One region of the Peribacillus sp. ACCC06369 genome, then DNA from elsewhere that is predicted to be linked to it. Evidence: riboswitches for the same ligand, from Rfam matches in the RefSeq annotation. Region 1 holds a riboswitch; the other holds the start of a gene.
What was found. Region 1 has a riboswitch for cobalamin ahead of QUF78_RS27055 (ABC transporter substrate-binding protein). Riboswitches for the same ligand answer to the same signal wherever they lie in the genome.
Positions count from the first base shown of each region.

Region 2: linked by a shared signal. The riboswitch ahead of nikA (nickel ABC transporter substrate-binding protein) and the one ahead of QUF78_RS27055 (ABC transporter substrate-binding protein) in region 1 are both predicted to bind cobalamin.

Region 1 covers NZ_JAUCEN010000002.1:5,323,386-5,329,195, reverse strand. Annotated here, with positions in the region: gene QUF78_RS27070 (hypothetical protein) at 110-277, opposite strand; tRNA gene QUF78_RS27065 (tRNA-Arg) at 775-848, opposite strand; gene QUF78_RS27060 (polysaccharide deacetylase family protein) at 1,053-1,934, shown strand; cobalamin riboswitch at 2,022-2,196, shown strand; gene QUF78_RS27055 (ABC transporter substrate-binding protein) at 2,376-3,341, shown strand; gene QUF78_RS27050 (FecCD family ABC transporter permease) at 3,346-4,359, shown strand; gene QUF78_RS27045 (heme ABC transporter ATP-binding protein) at 4,365-5,810, shown strand, end outside.
Region 2 covers NZ_JAUCEN010000002.1:2,167,850-2,173,659, reverse strand. Annotated here, with positions in the region: gene nikA (nickel ABC transporter substrate-binding protein) at 1-1,543, opposite strand, end outside; cobalamin riboswitch at 1,698-1,886, opposite strand; gene QUF78_RS11475 (aspartyl-phosphate phosphatase Spo0E family protein) at 2,469-2,660, shown strand; gene QUF78_RS11470 (DnaA N-terminal domain-containing protein) at 2,968-3,375, shown strand; gene QUF78_RS11465 (hypothetical protein) at 3,549-3,914, opposite strand; gene QUF78_RS11460 (hypothetical protein) at 3,938-4,375, opposite strand; gene QUF78_RS11455 (FtsW/RodA/SpoVE family cell cycle protein) at 5,127-5,810, opposite strand, start outside.

The DNA.
Region 1 (5,810 bases):
AGACAAAAGATTGCCGCTTGATGAAGTGGCGAAATCCATATAAAAGTAAAAGACAGCAGAAAAGGATGGAGCATTCGCTCCATCCTTTTCCATATATCACTGCTTAGGGTTAAATTTCATTCAGTACGGTGCCGTGTAATTCATATTCAAGTGTTTCGTCAGTTGTATGTGTGTATTTATCCGTATCTGCTAGTGTAAGCGTACTAAATGTCTGCTGATCACCCGGACTGAAAATTGCTTCATCATTCTCTGGATTCCATAGGTTGTAAATACTCATGATCAGTATCCTCCTCCTTTGGGCGAGAAGACTAGTAATTCCCATTTTGGTTATCGACTAACTCTTCAATTGACTCTAACGCTGATCACCGGGACTAAACACCGCTGCGTCATTCTCTTTGTTCCATTGGCTTCTGATTGTACTCATCGTGCACATCATCTCCTTTGGTGAGAATGTCTTACAGTATTTATCTACCCGGATGGGACAGGTTAAAACATATATTTCAAAAAAATATTACTTTTCTGCGGATATATATATCGAAAAACATCATTAATTAAAACTTCTCTTTAAACAGAGTCAAAAAGTTGAAAGAAAATTAAATGGTTAATCTCATAATGTAATGTTCGCCGATACTTCCGACTTTTCTCATACCGGTATCTAGAAATCCGACCTTTACATTGGAAGCCCCTCAAAAACCTAAATAGGTAAGGCCATACCAACAGAAAAACCCTGTTACGACGCGGAGATACCGCATTGTAACAGGGTTTTAAAATTAGCGTCCCAGATAGGAATCGAACCTACGACCTACAGCTTAGGAGGCTGTCGCTCTATCCTGCTGAGCTACTGGGACATATAAAAAAAGTCGACGACCTATTTATTATATTTCTTATAGGCAAACTTTTCAAGTTAATAGCAATAATAATTATGAAAAAATCATCTAAACGCTTAGCGGGTCTCTTATTTCTGCTTTTTCCTTTTTTTTCGTTAAATGGAATACTTTATTATTGGTTGGTTTTCTGGTACTATTATACTAGAAAAAAATAGGAGAATGATAGTGGGAAAATACAGAGTTTTACTGTTTGTGGCATTGCTGGGGATATTAATTTTACCTGCATGCTCACAAGGGATTTTAGAGGGTATAGGCACAAAGAGGGCTGCGCCGATTGCGGAAGATGACATTGAAGTGGTTGAGGCAGCGGAGAATGGCACCGGACAGGATTCAAAGGACGAACCGGAACAAATCGATACGAGAAACTGGATAAGGGCCGATTCCGCGGTTCAGTTTCCAATATTGATGTATCATAGCATTTCTGAAGGTAATGGCCTTCGGGTTCCAAGAGAGGAATTCCAATCCCAAATGACTTGGCTTCGGGAGAATGGTTACTATACATTATCCCCTAAAGAAGCATTCCTCGTTTTAACCGAAAATCGGATGCCAAGTGATAAGTGCGTCTGGCTTACTTTTGATGATGGCTATACAGATAACTACACGGAGGCTTTCCCCATATTAAAAGAATATGATATGAAAGCAACCATCTTCATGATCGGGAAGTCCATTGATAAAGGTCATCACCTGACTGAAAATCAAATGTTGGAGATGAGCAGGAATGGGATTTCAATCGAAAGTCATACTATCAACCATTTGGAGTTGAACCGGATGACGGCAGAGCAGCAAGAAGCGGAAATGGTTCAGTCGAAGGAGCTATTCGACCGTATCCTCGACCAGGACACGACAGTAATTTCCTATCCGGTTGGCCGGTATAACGAAGAAAGTCTATGGGTGTCAGAAGAAGCTGGATACAAGATGGCAGTCACTACCGAACCTGGAGGAGCTTCAAGGGACCAAGGGATGCATTCCCTGCATAGGGTTCGGATTTCACCGGGATTATCAGTCGAGGGATTTGCGTCCCTGATTGAAAATGCTTCTAATCATTGAAGATGGACGGGTCATTTCGAGGCAAGTCAGAAAAATCATATAATAATCGATTCTTACATGGTGTATAATGAAAGGCAGTGAAAATTATATACATATGAACGATTTGGTGTCTTAATGACTTAAAAGGGAAGTTGGTGAAATGCCAGCGCGGTCCCGCCACTGTATATGGGAGCCAACGGATGTTTACCACTGTATGAGATATGGGAAGGTGCCGTTGACGATGACCATGAGCCAGGAGACCTGCCAAAATTCGTACACCTGTAACCTACGCGGATGGGAAGGTGTGTGGCAGACCCTAAAGAGTCCGTAATTATATTGTTGCCATACAAGCATCTTCCGTTTAACGGGAGGTGCTTTTGTTTTGGGGTGCATCTTCCGATAATGCGTTTTGTTCATTAGGTGTGAAGAAATTAAAAGAAAAAAAGATTGTGGGGAATGAAAATGAAGAAGATTTTTGGTCTGATACTGGTGATGTTGCTGACTGCAGGTATGATGGTTGGCTGTAGCGATGCTACTAATGAAGGAAAAGAAAAGCAGGAAACGAATCATGCCAAACAGGAAGTTTTCCCGATTACGATTAAAGATGCAACAGGCGAAAAGGTGACGATAGAACAAAAACCGAAGAAAATCGTTTCGTTGATACCAAGTAATACGGAAGTTGTCTTTGCACTTGGCTTGGGTAAAAAGGTTGTTGGTGTTTCCGACTATGATAATTATCCGGAAGAAACGAAAGAAATTGAAAAAGTTGGCGGAATGGAAATGAACACGGAGATGATTGTCTCCTTGAAGCCCGACCTTGTTCTTGCCCATGCATCCAGTGCCCATAATTCGAATGAGGGTTTGCAGCAGCTTAAGGATGCTGGAATTGCTGTCCTCGTAGTCAATGATGCACAAAGCTTTGACCAAGTCTATGATTCTATTGATATGATTGGACAGGCAACAGGGGAACATGATAAGGCAAACGGAATCGTTACGGACATGAAAACGAAGCTCAAGGATATTCAGGAAAAAGCCAAATCCGTAAAGGAAGCGGATAGGAAGACCGTTTTTGTGGAGGTTTCACCGTCACCTGAGATATATACACCTGGAAAAAATACCTTCATGAATGAAATGCTTCAAATTATTTCAGCGGAAAATGCAGCTGCTGAACTGGACGGATGGGCAAAAATTGATGAAGAGTCTATGATTGCTGCAAATCCGGATGTCATCATTACAACGTATGGTTATTATACAAAAGATGCAGTAAGTCAAGTGAAGGGCCGAAAAGGGTGGCAAGACGTAAATGCTGTGAAGGATGACCAAGTCTTTGATGTCCATTCCGACTTGGTGACCCGTTCCGGTCCACGCTTAATAGAGGGAGTAGAGGAACTTGCCAAATCAGTCTATCCGAACCTATTTGACAACTAAATGGATGATTGCTTATTTGATTGCGTTATTATTTTTGTTATTCGCAATGACGATAGGCATTTCCTTTGGTTCGGTGCCAGTACCGATTCCTGTACTATTACAAATTATCGGCAAGGAGATTTTTCATTTACCGATTTCAGCTGATCCGGATGTAATGCTTACGAATATTGTGATGAACATCCGCTTGCCGCGTGTGTTGCTAGCGGGTTTTGTTGGGGCATCACTTGCGATTTCGGGAGCGGGGTTTCAGGGCCTGCTCCGGAATCCGCTCGCTGACCCTTACACATTAGGTATTTCATCAGGAGCATCAGTCGGTGCCGTATTGACAATATTCTTGAATATATCACTACCATTCATCGGTTTATATACTCTTCCGGCATTGAGCATCGTGTGCTCAGTGCTCACGATGTTCTGCGTACTGGCTTTTGCAAAAAAAATGGATCGATCGATGAAAGTGGAAACGATCATTTTAACGGGAATCATTTTCAGCTCGTTTTTAAGTGCCTTCATTTCATTGATGATTGCGCTGACTGGTGATGAATTAAGACAAATCATCGGCTGGCTGATGGGAAGCGTTTCAATGCGCGGCTGGAATTATATTGCAATCATTTTGCCGTTTTTTATTATTGGTTCGTTGATCTTGATCATGAATACGAGCGAATTGAATGCGATGACTTTCGGGGAAGACCGGGCAAAACACTTAGGTGTTAATGTTAAGCGGCGGAAAATGTGGATTTTGATAGCCGGTTCGGTGTTGACAGGGGCAGCCGTTGCCGTTTCAGGGGCGATTGGCTTTGTAGGATTGGTCATTCCTCATTTTGTCCGAAAGATTTGGGGACCTGACCATAAACATTTGCTTCCGTTGTCATTGCTGGTAGGAAGCGGATTCCTAATATTGGCGGACTTTGTAGCACGGTCGATCATTGCCCCATCGGAACTGCCAATCGGGGTGATCACTTCACTTATCGGGGCACCCGCATTCGCGCTGATTTTATTAAAGAGACGGAGAGAAGGGTAAGATGGATGCTTGAAGTTAAAGGGTTAACAGGTGGATATGACAACAAAGCTGTTTTGGACTCTGTTACTTTTGATGTACATAAAGGGGAATTATTCGGGATTCTTGGCCCAAATGGCAGCGGAAAAACGACGCTTTTAAGTATGCTTAGCGGGGTGCTCGATTATACGGGCGGAAGCATACGGATAAGAGGAAGGGATTTGAAGGATTATTCGTCAAAACAACTTGCACAGGTCATTGCTGTGCTCCCTCAGCATTCCTCATTAGCTTTCTCATATACGGTGAAAGAGACGGTCTCACTTGGGCGATATGCCCATCAAACAGGTTGGTTCCATAGTTGGTCCGCAGAAGATGAAACGATTGTCCAACGGGTTATGGAACAAACGGGAGTAGCGGATTTTCACGATCTTCAATTTGAACGATTATCAGGCGGGGAGAGACAAAGGGTCTTATTGGCACAGGCACTTGCCCAAGAACCGGAAATCCTTTTTTTGGATGAGCCTACGAACCACTTGGATCTTTCCTATCAAAAGGATCTTCTTGATCTAATGAGGAAAATGGCAAAAGAGCAAAAGTTGACCGTTATTTCAATTTTTCATGACTTGAATTTGGCTGGGTTATATTGTGATCGGCTTATGTTGCTTGAAAAAGGGAGAATTTTGGTTGTGGATGTGCCGAATGAAGTGCTCCGACAGGAACGGATTCAGGGGGTATATCGTACGACGATCGAAAAACATCCACATCCCGCCCTTCCGAAACCGCAAATGTTCATCGTTCCGGAAAAGCATGGCTATGATACTATCCCATTGGAAATTGATGATTCTTATCTGACAGTCGGATCTGAAATGATTCAATTGAATTCCCCGATCCCGCTTAGAACGATGTCTTCTGGAGTGACTGGTTCGGGGACGGGATGGCATAAATATTTCGTGAATAGGCATGTCCATCATGGATATGCTTGCGAGGATCATCATGTTGAAATGGCTGATTATTTAAAAACTCATGGATTTGACCCGCAGCAAACGGTAGGGATGATGACGGCTGTCTTTCTCGATACGGTTGCCTTCAAGTTATTAAGAGCTGAAAATTTCTCGGTTTTTATCATCGTGACCGCTGGTGTAGGGAATGCCATCGACGCATCTTTAGCTGACCGACATTCTTGGAGTTCCGCTCCAGGAACGATAAATACATGGATCTTCGTAAATGGGCATTTGGCAGAAGAGGCTTTCATCCACAGCATAGTTACTGCGACCGAGGCAAAAGTAAAAGCGCTTCATGATTTGCATGTCTTGGATAAGGTGACAAATACATGTGCAACAGGAACATCGACAGACAGCATTTTGATTGCGGCAACTCAAAGAGGGGCAAAGCTTCAATATGCAGGCACCATCACTCCGTTAGGGAAGCTGATCAGCCGCGGTGTATATGATTGTACAGTGGAAGCATTAAACAAT
Region 2 (5,810 bases), 3.2 Mb from region 1:
TAGACTGATAAGATATCGGTAAATAAATGGCTTGTTCGTGCAATGTCGTTAATATATCTGAATACAGTATTTTTCTATCTTCCTCGTCAGTAGTTAATAATACTTTCTTAATTTTCTGGTCTATTTCTTTTTTTACTGGCAACCCTAATTGAGCGTTATAATCTGGACTACCATTTTCCGAATTAGTCGTCATAGACGCTAAATAGGAATGTGGATCAAACGGTACAGACCATGTTGCTGTAAATAATAAATCAAACTTACCTTGAAATGCCGTTGTCCAAAAAGTATTAGTTTCCTGACTGGTCAACTTAACATCTATTCCCAGTTTTCTAAAATCACCTTGTGTAAATTCTGCGATTGACTTTTGGATGTTATCTGTACTATTAAACAGTAATTCCAATTGCAATTCTTTTCCGTCTTTTTCTCTAAATGGTTTCCCCTTCACTTGTTTCCATCCAGCTTCATCCAATAACATTTTTGCTTTTTCTGCATCATACTCATATGGCTCTATATTAATTTTCGTATAAGGCAAAATAGGTGGAAACAAAGTATCAGCCTTTTTTTCCATACCATAAAAGATCTTATCGATAACAGCTTGTTTATTAAAAGCATGTTGGAGAGCTAACCGAACTTTAAGATCTTTAGTCGCTTCTCTGTTTGAGTTAAGAAGCAGCGTTCTTGTAGCTGTAGGTTCTGACAATTTGGTTTCATATTGCCCTGAATTCTTCAAAAATTGGAATGAATCTTGGCTGATGACCCCGTTTCCAAATATAAAGTCGAGTTCCTTTTTCTCAAAAGCTAACACTCTTGACTCTCCATCAGTAATGACTTTAACAACCACCTTATCTACTTTAGGCTTAGTGCCCCAATAATGTTCGTTCCTTTTGAAAACAGCAAACTCATTTTTCTTATACTCGCTCAATACCCACGGTCCAGTGCCAATCTGAGACTTGAGTCCGTCCTTAAATGTGTTTTGGCTGTCAGGAAAAGCAGCTTCTCCTACAAATCTCAAAGGTCTGATGTAAGTTAGTTCTTGAAGAGTTGGATAATACGCGTTGTTCAAAATAAGTTTAATAGTATATTCATCTATTATTTTTGTATCTTTGATTTGGTTAATTAATCCCACCCATTCATGTTGTTTGCGATTATCTAAAATGGTATCAAAGTTTTTCTTGACGATTGCAGCATTAAATACCGAACCATCGGAAAATTCAACATCTTTTCTTAGATGGAATACATATTCTTTTCCATCTTTCGATATATCCCAGCTCTCCGCAAGCCAAGGCTGAATTTCTCCACCTTTACCGTAATAAACAAGGGATTCATATACCATAGCCTGGGAAAAAAACTCATTCGGAAAATATGTGTGTGGATTTAAGTCACCTATATCCCCAGGCCATGAAAAAGTAACAACTTTTTGCTTTTCATTATCTAATGTATTTTCTTGATCTATTGTTGTGTTGCTGCAACCTGTAACTAAGATTGTGAAAATTACTAGTAGTCCAACAAAAGAATGGAATAAATTAGACCGTTTTATAAACATGCTTTCTCACCTTCAATTATGGAATTTTAACTATTTGAAAAATCACGAAATACAAAAAAGCATTTCCAACCAGATTTAACGGTCAGAAATGCTTATATATTAAGAACAAATTCGTCTTCTAGCACTCTAACACCTCCCTATCTCCCGTAGGTTAACAGCATTTCTAGAACAGGCAGGTCTTCTGACTTAGGTTCATCATCTCCATGCGTCTTCCCGGATATTATCCAGTGACTTTCTTGCATAGGACTCACCCTTACAGCGGCGGGACCGTGCCGGATTTTGCACCGGCTTCCCTTTTAAATATTCGCTATTAAACGAATATACCCATTCCAATAAAATATGAAATTTTTCCTCATCTTCATAGTAAAATATAGAGCTTGTCCATCTTAAAATTATTAAGTCAAAACCTCTTGATGCTTCTTAACACTTTAATAGTTTCATCTCTAATTAATTTTTGATAAACTCAGCAACTAATCATTTCCATCCTAGCAATAAACGAAAACAGTTAGTAAAAAGGAGAATAAATATCTATTCTTAAGAATTTAACAAATATTAAAAACTCTCCTATATTATACGGTTTTACGATTACAACTCTCTAAAAATGGATATTAACTATATGAAAATAAAATCAAAAAGTTTACCTAATACAAATTATATTCCTTATCACAAATTTATGCCATATCAAATTAAGATCCTGATGTTTTTAACGGTTCGTATTGTACGGAGGCAATAATCTTATACAAACAGTTATTTGTAACGACATATATGAATGATAGTATGTAGATTTTTCATTTTCAGATTTGTATTGCTCCCTCCCGAATAAGTTATTTTTTATAAGTGAACACTTACTTTGTATTTGAAAGCAACCTAATTTATGTAATAATAGATTCATAACAATAAAAGAAAGTACTTGAGGGATTTTGCATTGGTAAGTATTGAAGCATTACATGAAAAAATCGAGATATTGAGGAAAGATTTAATAACTACCGCATTGACATATGGATTAACTTCTCCAAAAACATTACATAATAGCCAGGAACTGGATAAACTATTGAATTTACTTGAGCATGAAAAAGAACCAAATGTACAATATTTCAAAAACAGGAATGAAATTTGATTTAATCTTTCTAACTTCATTCAATCATGATAGCTGTAGGAACTATCTCTCTGAATTATATTGGAATTATTTTTAATGATCACTGTGTATTTCATGCAGTATATTTCCCTTACTTAACCACCTCGTGTTCAATTCTTGGACTCGTGGACTAATTTTTCTGGATTATTTAATGAAAATGATCATCACTTCTTACATAAGGCTTCAGTATAGTTTTCTAGGTTTTATTTCGTGTAGAATTCGTCATGGGATTAGAACAAAAAGAAGTTATACTAAATAAAAAGATAACCAGATAGCAAGGGGACGTACAATGGATAGAAATGATAAATCTAAAGATATTTTAATGAAAGAGTTACAAGAGCTTAAACTTTCACTTGAACATGAATTAAATCGTGCCACTCAAATAATAAATCATTTAAAACCAGATAAAGAAGCTGTGCCACCGTTTGAAGATGTCACATTACAAACTGAATTGTTGGACGATCAAGATATATTCTCCCTCGTTAAAGTACAATTGCAGAAAAAGATCTCTAAGCCTAGCTATGAGACATGGTTGAAAGATGTATACTTGACTTCGATTGAAAATGACCAAATGACATTGGTTGCACCTAATGAGTTCGCCCGAGATTGGCTGGAGGAAAGGTACGCAAAATTAATAAAATCCTTGCTGAAGGGTATCAATGGAAAAGATTATAGCATTCAATTTATTGCGAAATAAGGGAACACTCTTAAACATTCAAACGAAGAAGCTATAAAGGCTTCTTCGTTTGTTATAAAAAATAATAAAGTACATGTACTGTTCCTAAAGCTTTTGAGTCTTAGATAATTTAAAGTAAAGAGGCAGCCATGTGGCTGTTTTTTATCGCCCCGAAATGCCCCGATTTCTTAAGTCTAGAGTTTGCTATCATTAATTTTCCTATATCTTAATGTCATATCAACTATTGTCAATAATAAAACAAACCATAAGATAGGATTTTTTAAGGAGATTCCTACAGTGGATTCTCCCCCCATTAATGTTAATACTCCTATTAGCACTAAAGTATAAAAAATAAATACTGCTTCTACAATTAATGAATGTTCACATTCTTTTTCAGTCTTTCGATTAAGGACAATATAGATAATCGCCACTGAGATAATTCCAAATGTCAGTGCCGTCTCAGGTATGTCATTGAAAACGATATGTGGGAAATAATCAAAAATCATTAGAAAAGAAAATAATAATAAGATACCTATTCTTAATAATATTTTCAATTTCATCTAATCCCCCATTCCCTAGATTATTATTTCCCGAACCAGTAATTGCATTGGAAATATTGAACAGATTTAGGTGATGTACAATTAATTTTTCCATAACGAACCACTATTGCATGATAATTCCTTTTCTTTTCTGCAGTGCTATAAGAACTTGATACCCAAGAACCCACATAAGTTGGACTAATTTTAGACCAGCTATTTAACTTTACAAAAAGCCAATTTAAAAATACGCTATCTGTTAATTTTTTAGGAATCTTTTTCATCATATATGCGAAAATTAGATTTTTAGCTTCATTTACACCAGTATTTTTGTAGGTTCTATAAATTGGAGGTATTTCTGTTTTCGTTGATCCACCTGAAATAGGAACATAGGAAGTAATACCACCAACGTTAGGTGTTCCAATACTCATAACTTCATTATACAAGTCTTCAATCTCTTGTTCCGTTAAAATTGTATTACTCATTATTTCTAGACCTTAAAAAAAAAGGCTTACTCTTTTAATTCTTGTTCTGTAGATGTCTCGGTGATAACTTCTTACTTGCAAAGGAAGGAGCTACAAAGGTAAATAAAATAACCAAAGATACTGAAAAAGCAAACATTTTTTTCATAATATTCGATTCCCCTTTTTGTAGTTTTTTAATCTAACATTTTTCCTACATTTAAAGAAAGAAGTAAAAATAAATTCCTTCATGGAACATGCACGTTTATGTAATGAATCTAAGTGGAAGGTGAAGCCGGAACTGTTCCAGTAAATAGAATGCGGCGCCCTTTAGAATGAGTATTAGTTACTATTAAACCTTAGCATTTATATGATAATATATCTATATTAAATGTATATTTTTTTAAAAAAATCTAAATTACAGGATTAAAGAACCATAAAACCAAAAATATCGATACCTATTTTGTTAGTCGCATTTTTTATGCTACCCCTGTGGAACCTCTGAACGGCCTACTAATTTATTAATTTTAAAATGGATCACATTCCTCCAACTTATGAATGCTGTAATAGTATTTGTTAAGCAGTATCCTACATTTCTTCATGCCGTTTATTCATAAAAAAAAGACCAAGCATTGCTTGATCTGAGTGCTAACATTTCTCTCCCGGTAAGAGTTAAGTAGGGGCACATATTTCTTAACCTTCCTCTTTGGGCTACACTTTCTATTATTGAAATTAGTTTAGCCTATCGTATTTTAAATAAATCCTAAAAGTTTTGTCACTTATTCGAAAACATATAATCCTTTTTCTTCAATGAAACATTCAATACCAAACCAAGTCCCATCATCGTAGCCATCACCGAACTCCCTCCATAGCTCATTAATGGCAGAGGAATTCCTGTGATTGGAATTAGACCGATGACCATTCCGATATTTTGAAATATGTGGAAGGTCAAGAAAGAGATGACACCTACACATATAAAAGATTCGAAAAAAGAAGAACTCAATGCAGTCGCAACGATTTTATAAATGATGAAGAAATATAGGGATATTAGCAAACTTGCCCCTATGAACCCAAATTCTTCAGCCACTATGGTAAATATAAAATCGGTATGTGCTTCAGGAATATATACATTGCTTTGGTTGAAGCCTTTCCCTTCAGTCATACCGGAACCAATCGCTAATATGGACTGCTTCAATTGATAACCGATTCCCTGGCCATGGCCAAATGGATCCAGCCAAGAATTTATCCTATCCAATTGATATCCATCCAGTAAGTTCAATAATAGATCAGGATCATATAGATAGATGATTACCAAAGAACATACAATACTGACCACTAAAGAAACTACAGAAGCTATCATTTTCCAATTGATCCCCGATACAAGGATGATTCCCATGGTGATGACGGCCATTACCAATGAAGTGCCAAAGTCATTCTGCAGAAGCGTAAGACCGATTGG